4 regions of the Streptomyces sp. CNT360 genome follow, and region 1 is predicted to be linked to each of the others. Evidence: riboswitches for the same ligand, from Rfam matches in the RefSeq annotation. Region 1 holds a riboswitch; each other region holds the start of a gene.
What was found. Region 1 has a riboswitch for cobalamin ahead of H297_RS35150 (cobalamin biosynthesis protein). Riboswitches for the same ligand answer to the same signal wherever they lie in the genome.

Region 2: it holds a riboswitch for cobalamin, as region 1 does, so the genes downstream of both, H297_RS0117355 (CbtB-domain containing protein) here and H297_RS35150 (cobalamin biosynthesis protein) in region 1, are expected to answer to the same signal.
Region 3: it holds a riboswitch for cobalamin, as region 1 does, so the genes downstream of both, H297_RS0109470 (ABC transporter substrate-binding protein) here and H297_RS35150 (cobalamin biosynthesis protein) in region 1, are expected to answer to the same signal.
Region 4: it holds a riboswitch for cobalamin, as region 1 does, so the genes downstream of both, H297_RS0104955 (ABC transporter substrate-binding protein) here and H297_RS35150 (cobalamin biosynthesis protein) in region 1, are expected to answer to the same signal.

Annotation. Positions count from the first base shown of each region.
Region 1 covers NZ_AUKO01000003.1:43,616-49,304, reverse strand. Annotated here, with positions in the region: gene H297_RS0107645 (putative cobaltochelatase) at 1-482, opposite strand, end outside; gene H297_RS0107640 (cobyric acid synthase) at 540-2,126, opposite strand; gene H297_RS35150 (cobalamin biosynthesis protein) at 2,123-3,199, opposite strand; cobalamin riboswitch at 3,396-3,517, opposite strand; gene H297_RS0107630 (hypothetical protein) at 3,665-3,877, opposite strand; gene H297_RS0107625 (inorganic phosphate transporter) at 3,998-5,335, opposite strand; gene H297_RS0107620 (alpha/beta fold hydrolase) at 5,622-5,689, shown strand, end outside.
Region 2 covers NZ_AUKO01000019.1:69,465-75,153, forward strand. Annotated here, with positions in the region: gene H297_RS0117340 (Gfo/Idh/MocA family protein) at 1-983, opposite strand, end outside; gene H297_RS0117345 (HAD-IIA family hydrolase) at 1,196-1,975, shown strand; gene H297_RS36830 (CbtA family protein) at 2,056-2,841, opposite strand; gene H297_RS0117355 (CbtB-domain containing protein) at 2,865-3,092, opposite strand; cobalamin riboswitch at 3,127-3,253, opposite strand; gene H297_RS0117360 (glycoside hydrolase family 6 protein) at 3,521-4,624, shown strand; gene glxA (radical copper oxidase GlxA) at 4,707-5,689, opposite strand, start outside.
Region 3 covers NZ_AUKO01000003.1:472,984-478,672, reverse strand. Annotated here, with positions in the region: gene H297_RS35495 ((2Fe-2S)-binding protein) at 1-613, opposite strand, end outside; gene H297_RS0109480 (ABC transporter ATP-binding protein) at 699-1,499, opposite strand; gene H297_RS0109475 (iron ABC transporter permease) at 1,496-2,530, opposite strand; gene H297_RS0109470 (ABC transporter substrate-binding protein) at 2,523-3,527, opposite strand; cobalamin riboswitch at 3,619-3,798, opposite strand; gene H297_RS0109465 (DUF7873 family protein) at 4,265-4,996, opposite strand; gene H297_RS0109460 (terpene synthase family protein) at 5,166-5,689, shown strand, end outside.
Region 4 covers NZ_AUKO01000002.1:103,254-108,942, reverse strand. Annotated here, with positions in the region: gene H297_RS0104960 (hypothetical protein) at 1-466, opposite strand, end outside; cobalamin riboswitch at 780-907, shown strand; gene H297_RS0104955 (ABC transporter substrate-binding protein) at 960-2,522, shown strand; gene H297_RS0104950 (ABC transporter permease) at 2,524-3,471, shown strand; gene H297_RS34560 (ABC transporter permease) at 3,468-4,304, shown strand; gene H297_RS34555 (ATP-binding cassette domain-containing protein) at 4,301-5,689, shown strand, end outside.

The DNA of each region.
Region 1 (5,689 bases):
ACGTACGAGGCGCCCATGGCGGCGGCGTCCAGCAGCAGGTCGACCAGGTGGTCGTGGAGCAGGTTGACCTCGTCCACGTACAGCACACCCCGGTGTGCGTCCGCCAGCAGTCCCGGCTCGAACGCCTTCACGCCGTCCGACAGCGCCCGCTCGATGTCCAGCGCGCCCACCAGCCGGTCCTCGGAGGCGCCCACCGGGAGCTCCACCATGCGCGCCGGACGGGCCTCGCTCCCCGCCTCGCCCCCGTGCGGGCCGTCGGGGCAGTCGGGGTCCGGGGCGGCCGGGTCGCACGAGAAGCGGCAGCCGGGCACCACGTCCAGCGCGGGCAGCAGCGCGGTGAGCGCCCGGACGGCCGTGCTCTTGGCGGTCCCTTTCTCCCCCCGCACCAGAACGCCGCCGACAGCCGGTGAGACGGCGTTGAGCAGGAGGGAGAGCTGGAGGTCCGCCTGGCCGACGAGGGCGGTGAAGGGATAGGGGCTCACGTGACGGTCACTCCTTCGAGTGGCTCGGGGGCAGAGGGGCGGCGGGCCGGCGGACCGTCACGGCGGCGCCCCCGGCGGGACGAACGGCAGGCCCTCGGGCACCCCGTCCTCGACGAGCCGCAGCAGCGCCGCCGTGTCCGCGTGCTCCTCGATCAGATCGCCCAGCAGGTCGAGCTGTTCCTCGCGCAGGGCGCCGAACCGGGTGTCGGGCGCGGGCTCGAACGCGCGCCCCGCGTCGGCGGCGACCCGGCGCAGGAAAGCACGGCGGAAGCCGTCCGACTCCAGCGAACCGTGCCAGTGGGTGCCCCACACGGCCCCCACCCGGCAGCCGTCCAGGTCCTGGCCGCCCGCGCCGCGCAGAAAGCTCTCGCCGCCGTGCACCTCGGCCACCCCGTGGTGGATCTCGTAGCCCTCGACGGGCTCGCCCAGCGCCGTACCGTGCGGGCGGGCGAGCGTCTTCTCGCGGGCGAACCGCACCCGCACCGGCAGCAACCCGAGGCCCTCGACGCGACCGGCGCGCGACTCGACGTCGTCCTCGATCCGCTCGCCGAGCAGTTGGTAGCCGCCGCACACGCCCAGCACAGGCCGCCCCTCGGCGGCGCGCCGCACCACGGCGTCGGCGAGCCCGCGTTCGCGCAGCCACTCCAGCGCTTCGACCGTGCCGCGGGTGCCCGGCACCACCACGAGGTCGGCGTCGGCCAGTTCCTCGGGGCGGTCGCAGAAGCGCACCACCACGCCGGGCTCGGCAGCCAGCGCGTCCACGTCGGTGAAGTTGGACATCAGCGGCACCGGAAGCACCGCGACCCGCAGCACGTCCGCGCCGTAGGGGGCGGTGACCGCCGACTCGCGGACGCTGCCGCGCAGGGAGACGCGGAGTCCGTCCTCCTCGTCGATGCCCAGGCCGTGCCGGAAGGGCAGCACACCGTACGTCGGCCGGCCCGTCATCCCGTGCAGCATCTCCAGGCCGGGTTCGAGCAGCGTCACGTCGCCGCGGAACTTGTTGACGAGGTACCCGGCCAGCAGCGCCTGGTCCTCGGGGGCCAGCAGGGCCGTCGTACCGAACAGGGAGGCGAAGACGCCGCCGCGGTCGATGTCGCCGACCACCACCACCGGCAGCCGGCAGGCCCGCGCCAGGCCCATGTTGACGATGTCGCTGCGCCGCAGGTTGATCTCGGCGGGCGAGCCGGCGCCCTCGCAGATGACGGCGTCGTGGGTGCGCCGCAGCTCCTCCAGACAGCCCGTCACCGTCTCCAGCAGCTCCTCGCGCCGCCCGTACCGCACGCCGCCCCCGCCGGCTTCCTGCGGGGTGTGCCGCCCGAAGTAGCCCCGCGCGGACATCTCACCCACCGGCTTGCCCAGCAGCACCACCTGGCTGGTGCGGTCGCTGCCCGGCTTCAGCAGTACCGGGTTCATCAGCGCGCTCGGCTCCACCCGTGCCGCGGCCGCCTGCATGGCCTGGGCACGGCCGATCTCGGCGCCCTCAAGGGTCACGTACGAGTTGAGCGACATGTTCTGTGCCTTGAACGGCGCCACCGACACGCCCTTGCGGGCCAGCCAGCGGCAGATGCCCGCCGTGACCACGCTCTTGCCGGCGTCCGAGGTCGTTCCCGCGACCAACAGCCCACCCCCGACACGACCGCTCACCACGCTCCTCCCCGCGTCGCCCGGCCGCCTTTCCCCGCCCCCGCATGCCCCGTTCCTGTCGTTCCTGTCCCCCCTGTCGTCCCCGGCATCCCTGTCCCCCCTGTCGTCGCGGTGCGCAGTGCGCCGACGACCGCGTGGCGGGCTGCGACACCCGCGCAGGTGGCCGCCAGGGCCAGGGCGCCGACGCGGCGGGAGAGCCGTACCGCACGTTCCACGTCGGCAGTCCGCACGGGGCGGCCGGGCGCGTTGAGGACCGGACGGTGCTCGGTGCGGCCGCCGTACGACAGCGTCCCGCCCAGCCGCACCCCCAGGGCCCCCGCGAACGACGCCTCGACCGGGCCCGCGTTGGGGCTCGGGTGCCGGTGTGCGTCCGCGCGCCACGCCCGTACGGCGCCGCGCGGGTCGGGCCCCGCCAGGGCGGCCAGGGCGGCGGTCAGCCAGGCGCCTGGGCAGCCCGCCACGTCGTCCAGCCGCGCCGCCGCCCAGCCGAACCTGCGGTGCCGCGGCGAGCGGTGACCCACCATCGCGTCAAGCGTGTTGACGGCCCGGAACCCCAGCAGCCCCGGCACCCCGGCCAGCGCGCCCCACACCAGGGCGCCCACCACGGCGTCGGAGGTGTTCTCCGCGACGGACTCGACCACTGCCCGCGCCATGTCCTGCACGTCCAGCTCCTGCGGGTCCCGGCCGCACAGCGCGGGCAGCCGCTCGCGGGCCGACGCCGGATCGCCGGCCTCCAACGCACCCGCCACCGCGCGGGCTTCGCGGATGAGCGACGTACCGCCGAGCACCGCCCAGGTGGCGGCTGCCGTCACGGCGAGCCCGGCAAGGGGCCGGCGTCCGACGACGCGGGCCGAGCTCTCGGCGGCCCGTCCGAGGGCGACGGCGCCGCCCGCACACAGCGCGACATAGCAGGCCCCGGCGCCCCGGTGGTCACGCCACAGGCGCCGCTCCACCGCGGCCGCGGCCCGCCCGAAGGCGGCGACGGGGTGGCCGCGCCGGGGGTCCCCCCACAGCGCGTCGGCGGCGTACCCGGCGAGGGCGCCGGCCACCTGGACCCCGGCGGCCCGTGTCATGGAGCCCGCACGACGGGGGCCGGTCACGCGAGGGATCCGACGCGCACACCCGGGTCGAGAACGGAGACGCCCCGCGACGAGGCGGACAGGGGCGAAGGCGCGGGTATCGGCGGAAAGGCGGCCAGGGCGGCGCAGCCACGCATGACGGTGTCCTCACTCAGGGTCCTCGCCCTGGCTCGACTCGACCGACGGCGAGAGTCTCCTGGCTCCCGGATCCGCGCCGCCCCCGCCTTCCAGCCCGCACCGGGCCGTGGCATCGCTGGAGTGGCGCTCCCCGGTGACAGTGGCGGGACCGCGCCGGATTCGCACCGGCTTCCTCTCCATGCCGCCGTTGGGCACCGGCAGTCCACCACGCCCGGCAGACCCCGTCAACTCGCCCTTGACCTGCGACGGGGAGGTGTGTGATCCCCCACGCCGCCCCGAACGCCGGGCCCCGGCGCAGGAGATGCCCGCGCGCCGTGGAGCCTAGGCCGCGATCAGGTGGATCCCGTAGGCCACCGCGGCCAGGCACAGCGCGAAGCAGGCGAAACCGCCGGCGCGGGCGAGGGGGGAGGGGGAGGCACCGGCGCCGCGGGCGGAGGTCGCGACGATGCCGAGGGTGAAGACGCCGACGAGCGCGACGGTCGCCAGCAGGCTGACACCGAAGACCTGGCCGAGAGCGGCCCAGTCGATGTTCATGTGGTCATCCCTTTCCGGCCTTTCCGACCATTCCGACCATGAGGCGTGTCCCGTCCGGGAGGACGGGCGGCCCGAGCCCGTTCCCGGTCCCGGGGCGCGCCCCGGGACCGGGAACGGGTCTCAGGAGAGGCTGCCCGCGGACGCGGGGCGGCCCGAGGAGCGGGCGTGCTCGCTCGGTGCGGTTTCGCCGGGGAGGGCGGAAGCGAGGCCCACACCCGCCGGAGGCGGCGGCGGGGAGACGGCCCGCACGGCGGAGGTGACCACCCCGGCCGGCTCCCGCTCCGGTGCGGACCCGGGCTGCGGCTGGGGCTCCGGCGTCGCCGCCGGGGCCGGTATGGCGGACTCCGCGGCGGGCTCCGCCGCGTTGACGTTGGTGTGGTCCACCGGGGAACGCCGCGAGCGGGCCCAGATGGCGCCGCAGATCGCCAGGGTGAGGACGGCGACCGTCGTGACACCCCAGTCGCCCTGCTCGGCCAGCAGCGCCGCGCCCGCCGCGACCAGACCGGCCGCGGGCAGGGTGAGAGCCCAGCCGACGACCATGCGTCCCGCCGTGCCCCACCGCACCACGCTGCCCTTGCGGCCCAGCCCCGACCCCATGATCGCGCCGGAGCACACATGCGTGGTGGAGAGGGAGAAGCCGATGTGCGAGGAGGCCAGGATGGTGGCCGCCGCGCCGGTCTGGGCGGCGAAGCCCTGCGGGGGGCGGATGTCGGTGATGCCCTTGCCCATGGTGCGGATGATGCGCCAGCCGCCGAGGTAGGTGCCCAGCGCGATGGCGAGTCCCGCGGAGGCGATGACCCACACCGGCGGGTCGGCACCGGGAGCCAGGGCACCGCCGGTGATCAGGGCGAGCGTGATGACGCCCATGGTCTTCTGCGCGTCGTTGGTGCCGTGCGCCAGGGAGACCAGGGCCGCCGAGGTGATCTGGCCGGCGCGGTAACCCCGGGCGGTCTGCCCCTCGTCGATGCGGCGGGTGAGGCGGTAGGTGAGCCGGGTGGCGCACAGGGCGGCGACACCGGCGACCAGCGGCGCCGCCAGCGCCGGGACGAGGACCTTCATGACGACGACGTCGCCGTTGACCGCGCCCGTGCCGACCGCGGCGAGGGTCGCACCGATCAGGCCGCCCATCAGGGCGTGCGAGGAACTGGAGGGCAGCCCGGCGAGCCAGGTCAGCAGGTTCCAGACGATCGCACCCACCAGCCCGGCGAAGATCACTTCGGGCCGGATGCCGGAACCTTCATCGATGATTCCCGAGGAGATGGTCTTGGCCACCTCGACGGACAGGAACGCGCCGAGGAGGTTGAGGACCGCGGACATGGCCACTGCCGCACGCGGGGCCAGCGCCCCCGTGGAGATGGTGGTGGCCATGGCGTTGGCCGTGTCGTGGAAGCCGTTCGTGAAGTCGAACACCAAGGCCGTGACGATCACGATCCCGATGAGAAGCGTGATGTGTTCCATGCACCAGGCACAATCAGTTCGAGGGGCAGTAACGCCGTGAACGTAGGGACGCCGAGTGAACAGCAGGTGAACTGGGGCGGGCGTCGAGGTGTCACCCCCTGACGACTGTTGTGTGCTCCACGTCACACCGTGTTCGTGGCGTGCCGACGGGCTGAGAAGACACCCCGCAACGAGAGTTCACGGCACCGGTCGGACCCCCTCGCCACCTGCGGTTACCCCGGGCGGCCGTCACCCTCCCGGCGCGGTCCGCTGGTTTGACCCGGCCTGACGCGTCAACCTGGTGAGGATGCGACTGCGAACCGCGGCACTGGCCGCGTCCACCGTGCTCGGCACCGGCGCGGCCGCCCTGGCGGC
Region 2 (5,689 bases), on a different contig from region 1:
CCCTCGCGCAGGGCGGTGGCGACCGCGTCGTAGAAGGCGGGGTAGTCGCCGTCCAGCGTGGGCACCGGGCGTACGTCCTCCAGGGCGCCCAACGTGCCCCAGGCGGTCTCCGGTTCGATGCCCCAGGGGGTGCCCTCGACCGGGCGGGCCCCCTCGCGCAGGGCGCTCTCCTGCGGGTCGAGGCCGTACTTCACGTAGGCGGCGCGGCTGCCCAGCACCCGCAGGCGCGGCCCGAGCTGGGCGGCCGTGGCACTCATCCACAGGTGGGAGCGGACACCGTTCTCATGGGTGAGGGCGATGAAGGTGTCGTCGTCGGCCTCGGCTCCGGCGCGGCGTACGTCGGACTCGGCGTAGACGGAGGCGGCGGGCCCGAAGAGGGCCAGCGCCTGGTCGACCAGGTGGCTGCCCAGGTCGTAGAGGAGTCCGCCCACCTCCTCCGGGTCGCCCGACTCCCGCCAGCCGCCCTTGGGGCGGGGCCGCCAGCGCTCGAAGCGGGACTCGAAGCGCCGGACGTCGCCCAGCGCGTCCTCGGCGAGCAGGGAGCGCAGGGTGAGGAAGTCGTTGTCCCAGCGCCGGTTCTGGAAGGGGGCCAGCAGCAGGCCCCGGGCCTCGGCCTCGGCGGCCAGTTCGCGGGCCTGCGCGGCGGTGGGGGCCAGCGGCTTGTCGACGACCACCGGCAGCCCCGCCTCCAGCGCGCGGTGGGCGAGCTGCACATGGGTGCGGTTGGGCGTGGCGACCACCACCAGGTCGATCCGGTCCGCGTCCGCGAACAGCTCGTCGGCGGACGCGAGGGTGCGCACCTCGTCGCCCGGGGCACCGGCCCGGCGGGCGCGCTCCTGGCGCTCGGGGTCGGAGGTGACGACGGTGTCGAGCACGAGGCCCGGCGTCGTGGCGATCAGCGGCGCGTGGAAGACCGATCCGGCCAGGCCGAAGCCGAGCAGCCCGACACGGAGCGGCGAGGGGGTGGTGTCCATCCGGTTCATGCTCCCACCCTTGCAAAGCGGGCACCGGGGGGCACGCACCGCCCACCGCCCGCGCGGGCCCGCCCGGACCGGCCGGAGCCGTCCGCCGAGGCCGTCCGTGCTGACTGACCGGTACCGGCGGCTGCGGTTACGCTGAGCGCGGCGGCCGGTTTTCGTACACCGTGGTACGCACCCACCGGCCGGACCACCACGACCCTGGCAGGAGCCCACCCGTGGCAGAGCGCAAGCCCATCGAGTCCTGGCTCACCGACATGGACGGTGTGCTGATGCACGAGGGGATCCCGGTCCCCGGCGCCGACTCCTTCATCAAGCGGCTCAAGGAGTCCGGCCGGCCGTTCCTGGTGCTCACCAACAACTCGATGTACACCCCGAGGGATCTGCACGCCCGGCTGGCCCGCATCGGGCTGGACGTGCCGACGGAAAACATCTGGACCTCGGCGCTCGCCACCGCACAGTTCCTGGACGACCAGCGCCCCGGCGGCACCGCCTACGTCATAGGAGAGGCCGGGCTGACGACGGCGCTGCACGACATCGGCTACGTGCTGTCCGACGCCGACCCCGACTACGTCGTCCTCGGCGAGACCCGCACCTACAGCTTCGAGGCGCTCACCCGCGCCATCCGGCTGATCAACGACGGTGCCCGGTTCATCGCCACCAACCCCGACGAGACCGGCCCCTCCGCGGAGGGCGCCCTGCCCGCCACCGGATCGGTCGCCGCCCTCATCACCAAGGCCACCGGCCAGCACCCCTACTTCGTCGGCAAGCCCAACCCGCTGATGATGCGGGCGGGCCTCAACGCGATCGGCGCCCACTCCGAGACCAGCGCCATGATCGGTGACCGCATGGACACCGACGTACGCGCCGGCATGGAGGCCGGTCTGGAGACCTTCCTGGTGCTGACGGGGCTCACCCGGCCCGACGAGATCGAGCGGTACCCCTACCGCGCCTCCAGCGTCGTCAACTCGATCGCGGACCTGGTCGACCGGGTCTGACCCCGGCGGCGGCCCGCCCCCGCGAGGGACCCGGGGACCCTCGGGAGGGGCTGCCGTGAAAGGGGGCCGCGCCCCGTACGTCAGGGGGCCGCGACCGGGCGGTGCCGGGCCGGCCGGACCGCGAACAGGGCACCGAGGAGACCCCACAGCACGACGTGCGCCCCCAGGGACAGCACGCGGAAGTCCCACAGCAGGGTGGCACCGACCGGGACGGCGTCCGGGTTGTCCGGCAGCAGGAAGAGCGCCGCCAGGGTGGCGGCCACCACGGCCGCCGCCGCCGACTGGCGTGCCGGCAGCCCGCGTCCGGCCCGGCCCAGCCGCAGGTGCACCTGGTGGGCCAGCACCATGCCGAGGACGCCGATGACCAGCGCGGCCAGCCACAGCGCCTGCCGCTGGGTGACGGTGCCGCTGTCGCCGACCCCGGGCGGGTTGGCGGGGTAACGGAGCGCCGGCAGCAGGGACAGCGCCAGGAAGCCGGCCCCGGCCACGCCCATGGCGCGCTGCCAGGTGCGGCCGTCGTCGCGGTCCGCGCCGTGGTGGACGAGGGCGTAGGCGACGGTGAAGAACACCCCGAGCGCGAGACCGGCCACCACGGCGGTGACGACCAGACCGAAGTGCTGGGTGCCCCGGCTGAAGATCTCCTCGGCCTCGGCGGCGTGGGTGCGGGCCCCGTGCCCGCCGTGGCCCGCGTGCCCGGCGGCAGCGGCGGAACGCTGTTCCTCCAGCCGGATCGCCCGGTCCATCAACGGTTCGGCCAGCAACAGGGAGAACAGCCCGGAGGCGAGCCCCGCCAGCCCGCCGGCCGCGAGGCCGCGGCCGAGGAGAGGCAGCAGGGGGTAGGGGGACGTCTGAGCGGAGACGGACATGAGGAGCAGCGCTTCCCTTCCGGTCAGTGGCAGGGAGCGCCGAACAGGTGGCGGCCGTCGTGTGAGAACTCGTGCAGGTACGAGCCGGTGGCCGTAACGAGGTTGCCGTTGTCGATGAAGACGGCGTAGAGAGCGAGCAGGGCGACGATCGCCACGGCGGCGACGACGAGCCAGTCCCGGGTCCTGACCGTCGCCGGATGTGCGGCGCCAGCTTCCGGAGCGGTGGCCGTGCCGGCGGTGTGCGGGGACATCCGCGTGTGCCTCCTCCTGGGGTTTCCACGCCCCGTCGGTGGAGAAGCGACAGGTCAGTTCCTGACTCCCGCACGGGTGTTCACCGCCGCGTACGGACACAGTGGCGGGACCGTCCCGGAGTCGCACCGGGTTCCTGCGCACTGTCGCCTCGGTATGGAAATGTGCCGCTCAGGAGGCTCCCAGCGTGAATGTGCACTGTCAATACGGCCTCCGTCACACCGCGTGCCGACCGCCCTTGCGACCAGCCGGTTCCGCGCCGCCGCGGGGTTGTCCACAGGCCGGCCGTGGGTGGTGGCCGCTGTGACACCATGAAGCGACGGTTCGGGCAGGGCGGGGAACCGGGTGGACCGCGGGCCCGGGTGCGCCGGAGCCCTGGGAACGCCAGGGGTCCGGGCGCGCCGAGTCCGGTTACGCCAAGGGGGAGTGGATGGACGGCAGTCATGGCCGCAGGCCGCCGCGCGCGACGCGCCACCGGTCCGCGGGGAACTCGCGGGGCGGTGCGAGGCTCCCGCGCGGCGTCGCCCGCGCGGTGGCCGGGCTGGTGGGGGCCGTGCTGCTGGTGACCGGCTGCTCCTCCTCGGACGGCGGTCCGGACCGCAAGGGAGCCGGGGCGGCGCCCACCATCGAGCAGCGCCCCAAGTCCGTTGCCCCGTACTGGGTCGACCCTGGGGGGAGCGCGGCGCGACAGGCCGCCGCCTACGCGAGGGACGGCAAGGACGCGAAAGCCGCGCAACTGAAGAAGATCGCCACCCAGCCGGTCGCGGAGTGGATCGGCACGCAGGACCCCGGCGGGCAGACGGAGCGGATCACCAAGGCCGCGGCGAAGGCGGACCGCGAGGCACTCCTGGTCCTCTACAACATCCCGCACCGCGACTGCGGCCACTACAGCAAGGGCGGCGCCCACGACGCGGCGGCCTACCGCAGATGGCTGGCGGCGGTCGTGCGGGGCATCGGCGACAGAGCGGCCACGGTGATCGTCGAACCGGACGCCGTCGCCCACATGGTGGCCGAGGGCTGCACCCCTCGCCGCTACCACGACGAGCGCTACCGTCTCCTCGACGAGGCCGTCACCGCACTGAGGAAGCTGCCCGGGACGCGGGTCTACCTCGACGCGGGCAACCCGGACTGGATACGCGACGCGGGCGCCCTGGTCGAGCCGCTCCACCGCGCGGGCGTCGCCAAGGCCGACGGCTTCTCCCTGAACGTCTCCAACTACCAGACCACGGCCGCGAACCTCTCCTACGGCAAGGCGCTGTCCTCCAAGATCGGCAAGAAGCCGTTCGTGATCGACACCAGCCGGAACGGCAACGGACCGGTGCAGGGCGGCGCCGGTGGCGAGGAGTCCTGGTGCAACCCGCCGGGCCGCGCGCTGGGCACGCCGCCGACGGTCAGAACGGGGCAGGAACGGGTGGACGCCTACCTGTGGATCAAGCGGCCGGGCGAGTCCGACGGTGAGTGCAAGGGCGGCCCCAAGGCCGGTCGGTGGTGGCCCGAACACGCCCTGGAACTGGCCCGCAACGCCGCCCGCTGACCGCGGGGCCGGGGCACGGACAGCTCTCGTCGTCCGCCGGGAGCGACACCGTCGACCGGGCGTGGCCCAGCCACGCCTCCGGCTACTCGGGGTCCTGAGCGGTCACCCTCGCATGGGCGGCGCCCGGGTCGACGTCCACCTTGACCCAGCGGGCCTTGGAGGGGATGCCGTCGTCGTCCACGGCGAAGACCATCCACCAGCCGGGGGTCACCAGCGACGGGTCGTCGGGGATGGCGGTCGTCAGCGTGGACCGGCCGGACTTCTTCGCCTTGAGGGCGACCGACGACTGCTCCACGTTCGTCACGTGCGTGAAGGAGCCGGGCCGCACCAGACGCAGCTTCTCGATCGAGTCTGCGTCCCTGCTCCGGAAGGAGATCCGGTCACCGGGCGAGACGGTCTTGCGGCTCCCGCCGGCGTCCCGCAGATCCGGCTGCTTCTTGCCCTTGTTCAGATAGGGCGGGGTGTAGATCTCGATGCGCTGGTCGAACGTCCCGGGTCTGGTGTCGGCCTTGTCGGCGTAGAGCGAGTCGGAGCCGAAGGTCAGCACGCGCCCGTCGGGCAGCAGCAGGCCGCCGGAGTGGTAGTTGCGCCCGACGAGGGGCGCGGCGGCTTCCTCGTACCGGTTGGTCCGCGGGTGGTAGAGCGCGGCCTTCAGCACGTTGCTGTCGCTCTTGCCGCGGTACTGGCCCGAACCGTTGGTGGTCAGCACGGTGTCGTCCGGCAGGACGACGCTGCTGGGGTAGCGGACCTTGTCGTAGAGGTCGGGGCCGTCGTGGAAGCGCGGGGTGTCGTCCTTGAGGTCGACGATGCGGGTCCTGGAGGTCGACTTGGGGGACTCGCCGACACCGCCCCCGCCCTGGACCATGTACTTCCGCGACTGGGTCGGCGGCAGTGGCACCGACATCGCCGTCTCCAGCACGTCCGGGTCGCTCATGCCGGGGATCGCGGTGAACTTGTTGGTCTCGATGTTCCAGATGCCCGGCTTGCGGCCCTTGTCGGCGGGGCCGTAGCCGGCCGTGGTGCCGCTGTAGAAGATCCGGTTCTCGCCGACCAGATGGAGCCCGG
Region 3 (5,689 bases), 430 kb from region 1:
CGCCGAGGCGGGCGAGTCCGGGGAAGGGGCGGGTGAAGTCCGACCAGAGGGCGGCGAGTTCGGCGGCCGGCCGGGCGGTCGCCGAACTCAGCGCCGTCGCGCAGCCGTGCGCCACGCCGCCGTACGCCTGCCGCAGCCCGGCCCGGGTGGCCCGGTGCAGCGTCCGGGCGAACGGCAGCAGATGGCTGTGCAGCACCGCCTCGTGGAGCGCGGGCAAGGTGGCGGCCCGCTCCCCGGCCGGGGCCGCGAGCAGCCGCGGCTCGCGCAGCCGCACGCCCGCGATGCCGTGGGTTCCGGGCCGTACCAGCACGTTGTGCGGCCGTACGTCCCACACGCTGCCGTCCCGCACCCAGGCCAGCATCGCCGCGGCCGTCACGCGGCCCGCGTAGACGGCGACGAGGGTGAGGGCGGCCGCGTGGGGGGTGCGGTGGCCGCTGCCGCGCGCCTCGGCGTCCAGCAGCAGCCGCGTCGCGTCGCTGCCCGGCTCCAGCAGCCGGTCGGCGGGCAGCCACGTTCCCGCCCGGACCTCGGCCGCGGGCGGCTCTCCCGGCAGCATGTGGTAGCGCGGGCCGTAGGCGGAGGCCAGGTCGGTCAGGGTGGTCAGCGCCGTCAACGCGTCGACGGTACCGGCTCGTGGACGCGGGCCGGCCCGGTCGCCGGTTCGGGCGGCGGCTCGGAGGCGGGCCCGGTGGGGGTGGTCATCGGGGGGCGCCCTTCCGGCCGGGTGGCAGGTAGACGACGGTGGGCGCGCCGGTTGCGGGGTGGACGCTCACCTCGGCCCGTACCCCGTAGACGTCGGCCAGCATCGGCGCCGTGAGCACGTCGTGCGGGGTGCCCGCCGCCACCACGCGTCCGCCCTGGAGCACGCAGAGGCGGTCGCAGAAGTAGCCGGCGAGGTTGAGGTCGTGCAGGGCGAGCAGGCCGGTGGCGGGCAGCCCTCGCACCAGGGCGAGCAGCTCCCACTGGTAGCGCACGTCCAGGTGGTTGGTCGGTTCGTCCAGCACGAGCAGGGCGGGGTCCTGGACCAGCGCGCGGGCCACCAGGACACGCTGGCGCTCTCCGCCGGACAGCTCGTCGAAGGGCCGGTCGGCCAGTTCGGCGGCGCCGGTACGTTCCAGCGCGGCCCCTACCCGGTCGGCGTCGTGCGCGGTCTCGCCCTCCCAGAACCGCTTGTGCGGGGCGCGGCCCATCGCCGCCACCTGCCGCGCGGTGAGCCCGAAACCGCCGCCCGCGTCCTGCGGTACGGCCGCCACCCGGCGGGCCCGCGCCTTGGCGCCCAGCGCCGCCGTGTCGTCGCCGTCGAGCAGGATGCGGCCGTGGTCGGGGTGCAGGACGCCGTAGACGCAGCGCAGCAGGGTCGTCTTGCCGCTGCCGTTGGGCCCCACGACGCCGACGGTCTCGCCGGGCCGGGCCTCCAGTGCGACGCCGTCGAGCAGGAGGCTGCCCGAGCCGGCCCGGTAGGAGACGTCCTCCACCCGCAGCGCGCAGGCGTCGCTCATCCCGCCACCGCCCCCGCCCCGTCGCGGTAAGAGCGCCGCAGCAGCCACAGGAAGAAGGGGCCGCCGGTCAGCGCCGTCAGTACGCCGACGGGTATCTCCTGCGGGGCGGCCAGGGTGCGGGCCGCCAGGTCGGCCAGGACCAGGAAGGCGGCCCCGCCCAGTGCGGCGACCGGCAGCAGCACCCGGTGAGCGGCGCCGACGACCATGCGGGCGGCGTGCGGCACCATCAGGCCGACGAACCCGATGGAGCCGCTCACCGTCACCAGCACCGCCGTCACCAGCGAGGCCAGCACGAACGTGGCGGCGCGGAAGCGGCCGACGGCCAGGCCGAGCACGGTGGCGCCCTCCTCACCGGCCAGCAGCAGGTCCAGCGGCCGGGCCAGCGACAGCAGCAGCACCAGCCCGGCCCCCAGGACCAGCGCGGGCAGCAGCAGGCTGGACCAGCGGGCCTGGCCGAGCCCGCCCAGGGTCCAGAACAGGACGGCCCGCATGTGTTCGCTCTCCGAAGAGGTCACCAGCACCAGGCTCGTCAGCGCGGAGAGCACGTACTGCACGGCCACCCCGGCCAGTACCAGCCGTCCGGTGGTCATCGTCCCGCCGCGCCGGGCCATCGTGTAGACGACGAGCAGCGCCACCATCGCCCCGGCGAACGCGCCCAGCGACATCGAGGCGGCGCCGATCCCGAGGACGACGACCAGTGCGGCGCCCGTCGAGGCGCCCGAGGAGATGCCCAGCAGGTACGGGTCGGCCACCGGGTTGCGCACCAGCGCCTGCAGCACCGTGCCGACCAGCGCAAGTCCGGCGCCCACGACGGCGGCCAGCAGTACCCGCGGCAGCCGCACCTCCCAGACGATGGTGGTGAGGGGCCCCGGCCCCGACCGGCCGGTCACCGCCCCGAGCACCTCGCCGACGGGAATCCGGGCGGAGCCCAGTGCCAGCCCGGCGACGGCGCCGGCCAGCAGCACGGCGGTCAGCGCCGCGCACACCAGCGTGCCGCGCAGCGCGGCGGTGCGCGGCGCGGGCCTACTCACCCCTGTGCTCCGGGTGCAGTTGCCGCGCCAGGTCGTCCACCGCGTCCGGCACGCGCGGGCCCAGCACCGCCGAGGAGAGCGGCAGCACCGCGAACCGGCGGTGCTTGACCGCCGGGACGTCCGCGAGCGCCGGATCGCGCAGCAGCCGCTTCTTCTTCTGGGCGACCGTCGTCCCGCCGTAGTCGTAGACCACCACGGCCTCGGGCCTGCGCTGGACGACCTTCTCCCAGGAGACGTCCGCGAACGGCTTGTCGACGTCCGCGAAGACGTTGCGGGCGCCCGCCCGGCGCAGGATCTCGTTGCCGATACCGGCGCCGCCCGCCGTGAACGCCGAGCTCTCGCCGCTGTCGTAGACGAAGACGGGGGTCCTGGCCGTGCCCTTGAGGCGCCGCGCGGTGGCGGCCAGCCGCCGGTCCTGCTTCTCGATGAGCTCCTCGCCGCGCTGCGGCACCCCGAAGGTGCGGGCCACCTGGCGGATCTCCTTGTGGAGGGTTGCGACGTCGGCGTGCTTGGTGCAGGACTCCAGGTCGAGGCGGGTGGGTACGCCGCTGTCCGCCAGCGCCGCCCGGTCGCGGCCCTCCGTCTTGTCGAAGGCGCTGGCGTAACCGCCGTAGACGAAGTCGGGGTTCGCGGCCAGCAGCCCCTCCTTGGAGGGGTACCGCTTCGCCAGCACCTCGACGCTTCGGTACGCCTTCGCGTAGCGGGGGAGGATTTCGTCGTCGAGGTAGGCGGTGCCGGCCATCCGGTCCTGGAGGCCGAGCGCCAGCATGATCTCGGTGACGTGCTGGTTCATGGTCACGGCCCGCTTCGGCGGCGCCGTGATCCGCGTGGTCACCCCGCAGTTGGTGACGGTGTAGGGGAACCCCGCGGGGGAGTCGCCGTGGGCACCGTCGCGGCTGTGGCCGCCGCTCTGGCAGGCCGCCACGGGTATCAGCAGCAGCGCGGCGAGCAGTGCGTGTGCGGCGCGCCCCGCCCTGCCCGTACCGGGCCGGCTCATGGCGGTCCCACGGCGCTTTGGGCGCATGGCCAGTGTCCTTCTCCGTCGTGAGGCCCAGTCGCGGAGCCCGGCGTACCGCCGCGTCCGGTCGTCCGGAACGCGGGTGCCAGCAGGTCTTCGGGCTCGGGACTGCCGGAGTGTGCGCCTTCCCGGGGACCGTGCCCCAGTGGCCTCGTGCACACCCCAGTCCCACACCGCTGCGCGTCAGCTCCGGATTCGCACCGGATTCCCTGACCCGTTCAAGGGTTTGACTGGCGGCTGCAACGTACCACGTGGGGCACGGAGCGGAGAAAGGGGGAGAAGTGACAAAAGGGACCCCGGGGCTTTACCCGGCCCCGGGGTCCTAGGTGCCGTTCGTTCGCACGTCCGTAGCGGTTCAGAGGCGGATCGTTCGGCGATGTCCTCGCGTGGAGCCACTCCACCACGGCCGCACGTGGAACGGCCGGCCGGACTCGAACCGGCGTCTCGAGGTCGTCACCGCCCCGGTTGCCGGACGATGAACGGCGATGCTGAGCGTGGAGCGAGAGGTTGAGACTGACCGGCGGCCTGCTTTCGGGCAGGCGCACCGGGGGTTCACACATCAGCTTCTGCTTCAGCTTTGCGCTCCTGGCGCACCCCGTGCGAAGGCCGTCGAAGCCCTCACCCGGGGGGTCTGTGACTGTTTCAGTTGTACGGGCGGGCGGCAGCCCGCCGGGGTCCGCTCGCGCTCGGGCGAACGCAGGTGAACCCCGGCGAACTCAAGCGAACAGGTAGCCGAAGACGGCGTCACCGACGCGCTGGTCGGTCACCTGTGTCCCGTTGGCCTCCTCGCGGGCGAACTTCACCGCCGCGGAGAGCTTGTCCAGCCGCTCCAGCAGCTCGTTGACCCGCCGCGCGGGCAGGGCGCCGGAGTACTTGACCGTCGTCCAGTAGCCGATGGGTACGTCCTCGTAGTAGACCTCGACCTGCGCCGGGTGCTTCTCGGTGGCCTCCGCCTTCACATGGTTGCGCGGCACCTTCTTGGTGCGGACCGTGCGCACCTGCTCGGTCTTCCACCAGTCCGTGGACGGGTCACGCTCCCAGGCCTCCGCGCCGTCCAGCACCGGCAGCCTGCGCAGGAACGAGCCCAGTTCACCGAGCTGCTTCTCCAGGAACAGCAGGTAGGAGACCGGCACCTCGGCCAGCACCGTGCGGCCGTCGACGACGATGTCCGCACGGGCCGTCAGGTTCGCCCAGTCCTTCGTCGCCGTCACATCGAACAGCCGGGAGAGGATCTTCGCTGTTTCCTTCAGCACATCCTCGGCCTTGACCTGAACCCGGGTCGACTCCGGCGGAAGCTGCTCGCCCTCTTCGTCCTTGGGCTGGTACGTACGCGAGATACCGGCCAGCATCTGCGGCTTTCCCAGCCCGTGCTGCGCCTGTGCCAGGTCCTGGGCCACCTTGGACCGGACGCCCTTCTCGACCGCGATGATCTGATTCAGCTTCGCCACGACCGCGAACCTAGCAGTCCGGCAGTGGCGCGCTCCAGGGAATTTGTTCGACAGTTTCGTCACGGGCGGGCCCGACCGGCGTCCCACGTCCGGGTGAAAAAGGATGGTCATCGCTCCGCCCCGGGTAGGCCAAGTCCGCCACTTGAAGGACGAGTTGGGGGACCGGACGTTGTCGCAACCCTTCGAACTGCCCGATTTCTACGTGCCGTACCCGGCGCGCCTCAACCCGCACGTCGAGGCGGCGCGGACCCATTCGCGCGCGTGGGCGCGGGAGCAGGGCATGCTGGAGGGCTCGGGGATCTGGGACACCGCGGACCTGGACGCGCACGACTACGCGCTGCTGTGCGCCTACACGCACCCCGACGCGAGCGCCGACGACCTGGCGCTGGTCACCGACTGGTACGTGTGGGTCTTCTTCTTCGACGACCACTTCCTGGAGATGTTCAAGCGGACCCAGGACCGCCCCGGCGGCAAGGCCTACCTGGACCGGTTGCCGCTGTTCATGCCGCTGGACGACGCCACCGGCACGCCCGAGCCGGTCAACCCCGTCGAGGCGGGCCTGGCCGACCTGTGGGCCCGCACCGTGCCGTCCATGTCGCGGGAGTGGCGCGCCCGGTTCGCGGTCAGCACCGAGAATCTGCTCAACCAGTCGCTGTGGGAGCTGTCCAACATCGACATCGGCCGGGTCCCGAA
Region 4 (5,689 bases), on a different contig from region 1:
ATCCGCACCTCCAGGACGTCCGGCGTCCACCGCGCTCGCGGTTCCCCTTCATCGCGAGGGTGAGACGTCCGGAAGCCCACCACGACAGCACGTATGCGGCGGGGAGGTGCAGGCTCAGCATGGCGAAGGTCAGGCGGACGAAGCCCCAGTCGACCGCGGAGGAGTCCCCGTCCGCGGCAGCGGTCGCGACGGCGACGACGAGCATGACCACGGTGTAGAGAGGCGCATCGAAGGTGGTCACCTTCCATCGCGGCATGCTGGGAAGCACTTTCCGTGCCGTCGTCAGGTCGGTCACCTCGGCGACGAGGAGTACGGCGTCGTCCCAGGTGACCGGTGGCATCGTCGACGAGCCGTCACCGGAAGCGCTCACCAGGCAGCAGGCGGCGGTGACCGTCAGCCCGACGAGCCAGGCGCCGAGGGCGACCGTTGCGGCGTAGGCGGCGACACTGCGGAGGGGAGTGAACATGAACCCGTCTCCCTCGACATGGCACGGTCGCGTACACATACCGGGCGGGACCGCTCCGCGCACGGGCCCCGACCGCCTGTACGGATCGTAGACGCGCGCCCGTGGTCGGCCCCGGCGAGGGTGCGACTCATGTGCACAGGAAAGGCTCCACCGCTGACCGTCCCGGCCGGGAGGACAGGGGCTGCAGGCGGTCGTCCCGTCCGGGGCGACCGGTGTGCCCGGTGGTCCGGGGCGGCCGCAGGCGCCAAGGGGCAACCCGTCGGAAGCCGTCGTCACCTGGTGGGCCACAATGAGCCCACGAGGCGACGGGGACCAGGAAGCCGGTGCGAGTCCGGCGCGGTCCCGCCACTGTGACCGGGGAGCGGTCCTCCCGCATGCCACCGTCCGCGCACGCGGAACGGGAAGGCGGAGGCGAGCGACGATCCGGGAGCCAGGAGACTGACCCGTCGCCGGTCCGACAGCAGGGGCGAGGACACCCCGGAGAGGATCGACTGTGACGACGCATGCCCGTACCGGGTCGACGTACCGGCCAGAACCCGGCAGACGGGGGGTGCTGGCCGCGGGAGGCGGCCTGGCGCTGGCCGCGTCCGGCCTGCTGGCCGGCTGTGGCGGCGACGGGACGGACGGGGGAGGCGGTGACCGCTTCCGCGCCGCGTTCACCGCCGGCGGCTCGCAGGAGACACTCGACCCCCACGTCGCTCCGAACTTCGTCGACCAGGCGCGCGCCAAGGCTTTGTACGACACACTCGGCACCTACGCGGACGACATGTCCGTCCGCGCCCGCCTCGCCGAGTCCTGGGAGAGCGACCGCTCCGGCACCCGGTGGCGGGTGCGTCTGCGCAAGGCCGAGTTCCACGACGGGAAGCCGGTCACCGCGAAGGACGTCCTCTACAGCTACCGGCGCGCAGCCGATCCGAAGACCGGGTCCCCCTCGCAGGAACTGCTGGCCGCGATCGACTTCGAGGCGGGGAAGAAGGACGGGGAGCGGTCCGTCGTCTTCGTGCTGAAGGCGCCGAACTTCGAGTTCCCGACCGTGTTCGCCGGGCCCGGTACCGAGATCGTTCCCGACGGGACGACGGACTTCCGCAAGCCGGTCGGCTCCGGCCCCTTCACCTACGTGTCCTTCACGCCCGGCGGCACCGCCCGCTACCGGCGCTGGGCGGACCACTGGGACGGTGCCCCGCACATCGCGGAGCTGGAGATCGTCCCCGCGAACGAGGAATCGGCGCGGCTCAACGCCCTGTTGTCGGGTCAGGTCCACTACGCGGCCGACATGGCCGGGGCCTCCGTCGAACGCTTGAAGAAGGAGGGTTCGACACGGCTGCTAACCGCGAAGCGGGCCACGGCCCAGCAGTTGCTGCTGCGCACCGGCCGCAAGCCGTTCGACGAACCGCGGCTGGTCCGGGCCCTGCAACTGGGCCTCGACCGGAAGGAATTGGTCCGCATCGCGCTGGCCGGACACGGCGAGGTGGGCAACGACCTGTTCGGTATGGGTCTGCGGGGCTATCCCGACGACCTGACGCCGCGCGAACGCGACGTCGAGGAGGCGCGGAAGCTCGTCAAGGAAGCCGGTGCGGACGGGCTGGAGATCACCGTGGAGACCAGCTCCGTCGACGCAGCCTGGGAGCCCGCGGCGGACCTGATGGCGCGCCAACTCCGCGAGGTGGGCCTGAAACTGTCCGCCCGCACCCGCGCTTCCAGCACCTACTTCAGCGAGATAGAGAACAAGGGCGTCGCCGCCTTCAACACCACCTCCACGCTGCCCGTCTCCGACTTCCTCCAGCAGCGGGTCCGCGGCGGTGCCGCCCGCAACCAGACGCAGTACGCGTCGAAGAAGTTCGACGCGCTGCTGGCCCGTGCCCGCACCACGCGCGACGAACACGACCGGCTGGCCCTGCTCGCCCGCGCCCAGAAGGCCGCCCGCGACGAGTCCGGCCTGCTGGTGTGGGCGTTCTCCGACGCCACCGACGCCATCGGCCCCTCGGTGCACGGCCTGCGCGCCGCACCGCCCAACTCGCACGACTGGGCCCGGTTCGACCGGGTGCGGCTGAGCTGAGATGCGCGGTTACCTCCTGCGGCGCTGCCTCCTGGCGCTGTTGCAGTGCCTGGTCGTCCTCGTCGCGGTGTTCTCCATCAGCTCACTGCTGCCCGGTGATGCGGCCGATGTGCTCCGTGGCGAACTCGGCACCCCGGAGCAGGTGGAAGCGCTGCGCGTTCGACTGGGCCTGGACGAGCCCGCCTGGGTGCGGTTCTGGCACTGGTTCGGCGGCCTGCTCACCGGCGACCTGGGGCGCTCCCTGACGACCGGGCTCCCGGTGAGTGGGGACCTCGGCCGCCGTACCGGGGTGACACTGCTGCTGGGCGTGCCGGCGCTGTTGCTGGTCACGGTACTGGCGCCGCTGCTCGGCACGGTCTGCGGACTGCGGGAAGGCAGCCGCCTCGACCGCGTGCTGAACTCCGCTGCCGTGGTGCTGCACGCCGTACCGGAGTTCGTGCTCGGGCTGCTGCTGGTTGCTTCGCTGTCGCTGGCGGCGGGGCTGCTGCCGGCCACCGCGGTGGGCATGGACACGGCCACGCTGTCGGCACAGCCCGCCGTGCTGGTGCTCCCCGTCACCGTGCTGACCGCCCGGCATCTGTGCGACCTGGCACGGCAGATCCGCGTGGGTGTGGTGGCGCAACGGCACAGTGCCGTTGCCGCACACCTGCGGCTGCTGGGGATGCGGGAGCGGACGGTGGTGCTGCGCCACGTGCTGCCCGGCGCCCTGGGCCCCGCCGCGCAGCAGTTCGCCCGGTGCGTGGAGGGGCTGCTGAGCGGTGCCGTGCTGGTGGAGGCGGTGTTCGGTTTCCGCGGGCTCGGCAGCGGCTTCGTCGAGGCGGTGCAGAACCGGGACCTGCCGCAGGTGCAGACGTACGCGTTGCTGTTCGCCGGTATCGCAGTGCTGGTGAACCTCGCCGCCGACCTGGCCGCCCACCGCCTCGCACCCCGGCGGGAGGTGACGGCGTGACGGGGCACGGGCCCGCGGGGGCCGGCACCGGCCGGGACCGCCGTCCGTGGACGGCTCTGGTGCTGCTCGGCGTACCGGTGCTCGTAGCCGTGCTGGGGCCCTGCCTGTGGCCGGGCGCAGAGACACCCTCTGCCGGGAGCGCGCTTCCCTCGCAGCCGCCCGGCGCGGGGCACCCGCTGGGCACGGACCTGCTGGGCCGCGACGTGCTGTGGCTCGTGCTGCACGGCGGTGCCTCGGTTCTGGGCAGCGCACTGGGAGCGCTGCTGGTCGGGGCGGCCGTGGGCGTGCCACTGGGACTGCTGGCCGCGGGTCCGCGGCGCGGCCTCGACGAAACGGTGATGCGCGGGCTGGACGTACTGCTCGCCTTCCCGGGACTGCTCGTGCTCATGACCTTGGCCGCGACCGGACACCGCGACTGGTACTGGCTGGTGACGGTCGCCGGAGTGCTCCAGGTCCCGGCCGTCGCGCGCCTGGTCCGCGGCGCCGTGCTCGCACCGGGCACGCGGACGGTTGTCGAGGCCCTGCGGATGCAGGGGCACGGCTGGACCTACATCCATCTGCGCCACCTGGCACGCGAGCTGGCCGCCCCGCTGGCCACCGACGCCGGCGGGCGGTTCGCCGTCGTGCTGTACCTTCTGGCATCCGCGAACTTTCTCGGCCTCGGACTGCCGGCGTCCTCACCGGACTGGGCCGTGCTCATCGAACGCAACAGCGACGCCCTGTTCACCCAGCCCGCCGCCGTGGTGGTGCCTGCCGGGCTGCTCACCGCGCTGTGCGTCGGCGGCAACCTCCTCGTGGACCACTCCCTGGCACGTGAGAGGAGGCTCCGGTGAGCGGGTCCGCACCCCTGCCGCTGCTGGACGTCCCGCAGATGTCCGCGCACGCCCACGGGGTCGGGCGTCCGCTCCTCGACCGGGTCGCACTGACGGTCCGGCCGGGGGCCGTCACCGCCGTCGTCGGGCCGTCGGGCAGTGGCAAGACGACGCTCGGACTGGCGGCGCTCGGTGCCTCGCGCGACGGCGTCACCCTGACGGGACGCGCGCTGCTGTCGGGTACGGACCTGCTGCGCATGGCACCGGCCCGGCGCAGCGCGGCCCGGGCGGGCCGGGCAGCGCATCTGCCGCAGCATCCGGAGACGGTGCTCGATCCGATCCGCCGGGTCGGTGGCGCGCTGACGGAGCTGGCCGCCCTCGGGGTTCCTGAACGCGCCGCACGGAGGGCCGCCGCCCGCCGGGCCACGGCTCGTGCCGGGCTGGAATGGGAGACCGTGCGTCGCCGCTTCCCGCACCAGCTCTCCGGCGGCCAGCAGCAACGGCTGGCACTCGCCTCCGCTCTGGTGACGGGCGCCCGGTTGCTGATACTGGACGAGCCGACAAGCGGCCTCGACCCGGCGCTCGCGCACGCCCTCGGCCGAACGGTGCGCCAGCTCGCCGACCAGGGAGCCGGCGTACTGCTGCTCAGCCACGACCTGCCGCTGGTCCGGCAGACGGCCGACCAGGTCGTCGTCCTGGAGCACGGCAGGGCGGTGGACGCCGGGCCGGTGGCCGAGGTTCTCGGCACCCGCCTCCCCGCACCCGGCGTGGAACCTGCCCCCGCGCAGCGTCCCACCCTCCGGCACCGGGCCACCCGGGAGTTGCTGGCTGCCGAACACCGCACCGGTGCTGGCAGCAACGGGGCGGACCGGAGCCCGGCCGGTCAGGACGTGGAAGGGCGCCGGGTGGTCGCCGCCACGGAGATCTCCGTACGCCGCCGGACCGGGGATCCTCTCCCGGGCCCGGTGTCCATGACGTTCCGGCCCGGCCGGACGACCGCGCTGCTGGGCCCGTCCGGCTCGGGGAAGACGACCTTCGCCCGAGTGCTGGCCGGCCTGGCCACGCCGTCCCGGGGCGAGGTCCGGTTCGACGGCCGGGCCCTACCCCGCCGGATAGACCGGCGCACGGCCGCACAGCGCCGCGCTGTCCAGTACGTGCACCAGAACAGCGCCGACTCCTTCGAGGGACACCGGCCGGTCGGCGGGCAGCTCGCGGACACCGCACGGCTGTTGCGCGGCCTGCCCCGCGAGGTGGCGGTGGCCGAAGCGGTCGAGACCGCCGATGCACTCGGACTCGACGAGGACCTGCTGCATCGCACCCCCGACCGGCTCTCGGGCGGCCAGCTCCAGCGCTGTGCTCTGGTGCGAGCCCTGACCGCCCGCCCGGCGCTGCTGGTCTGCGACGAG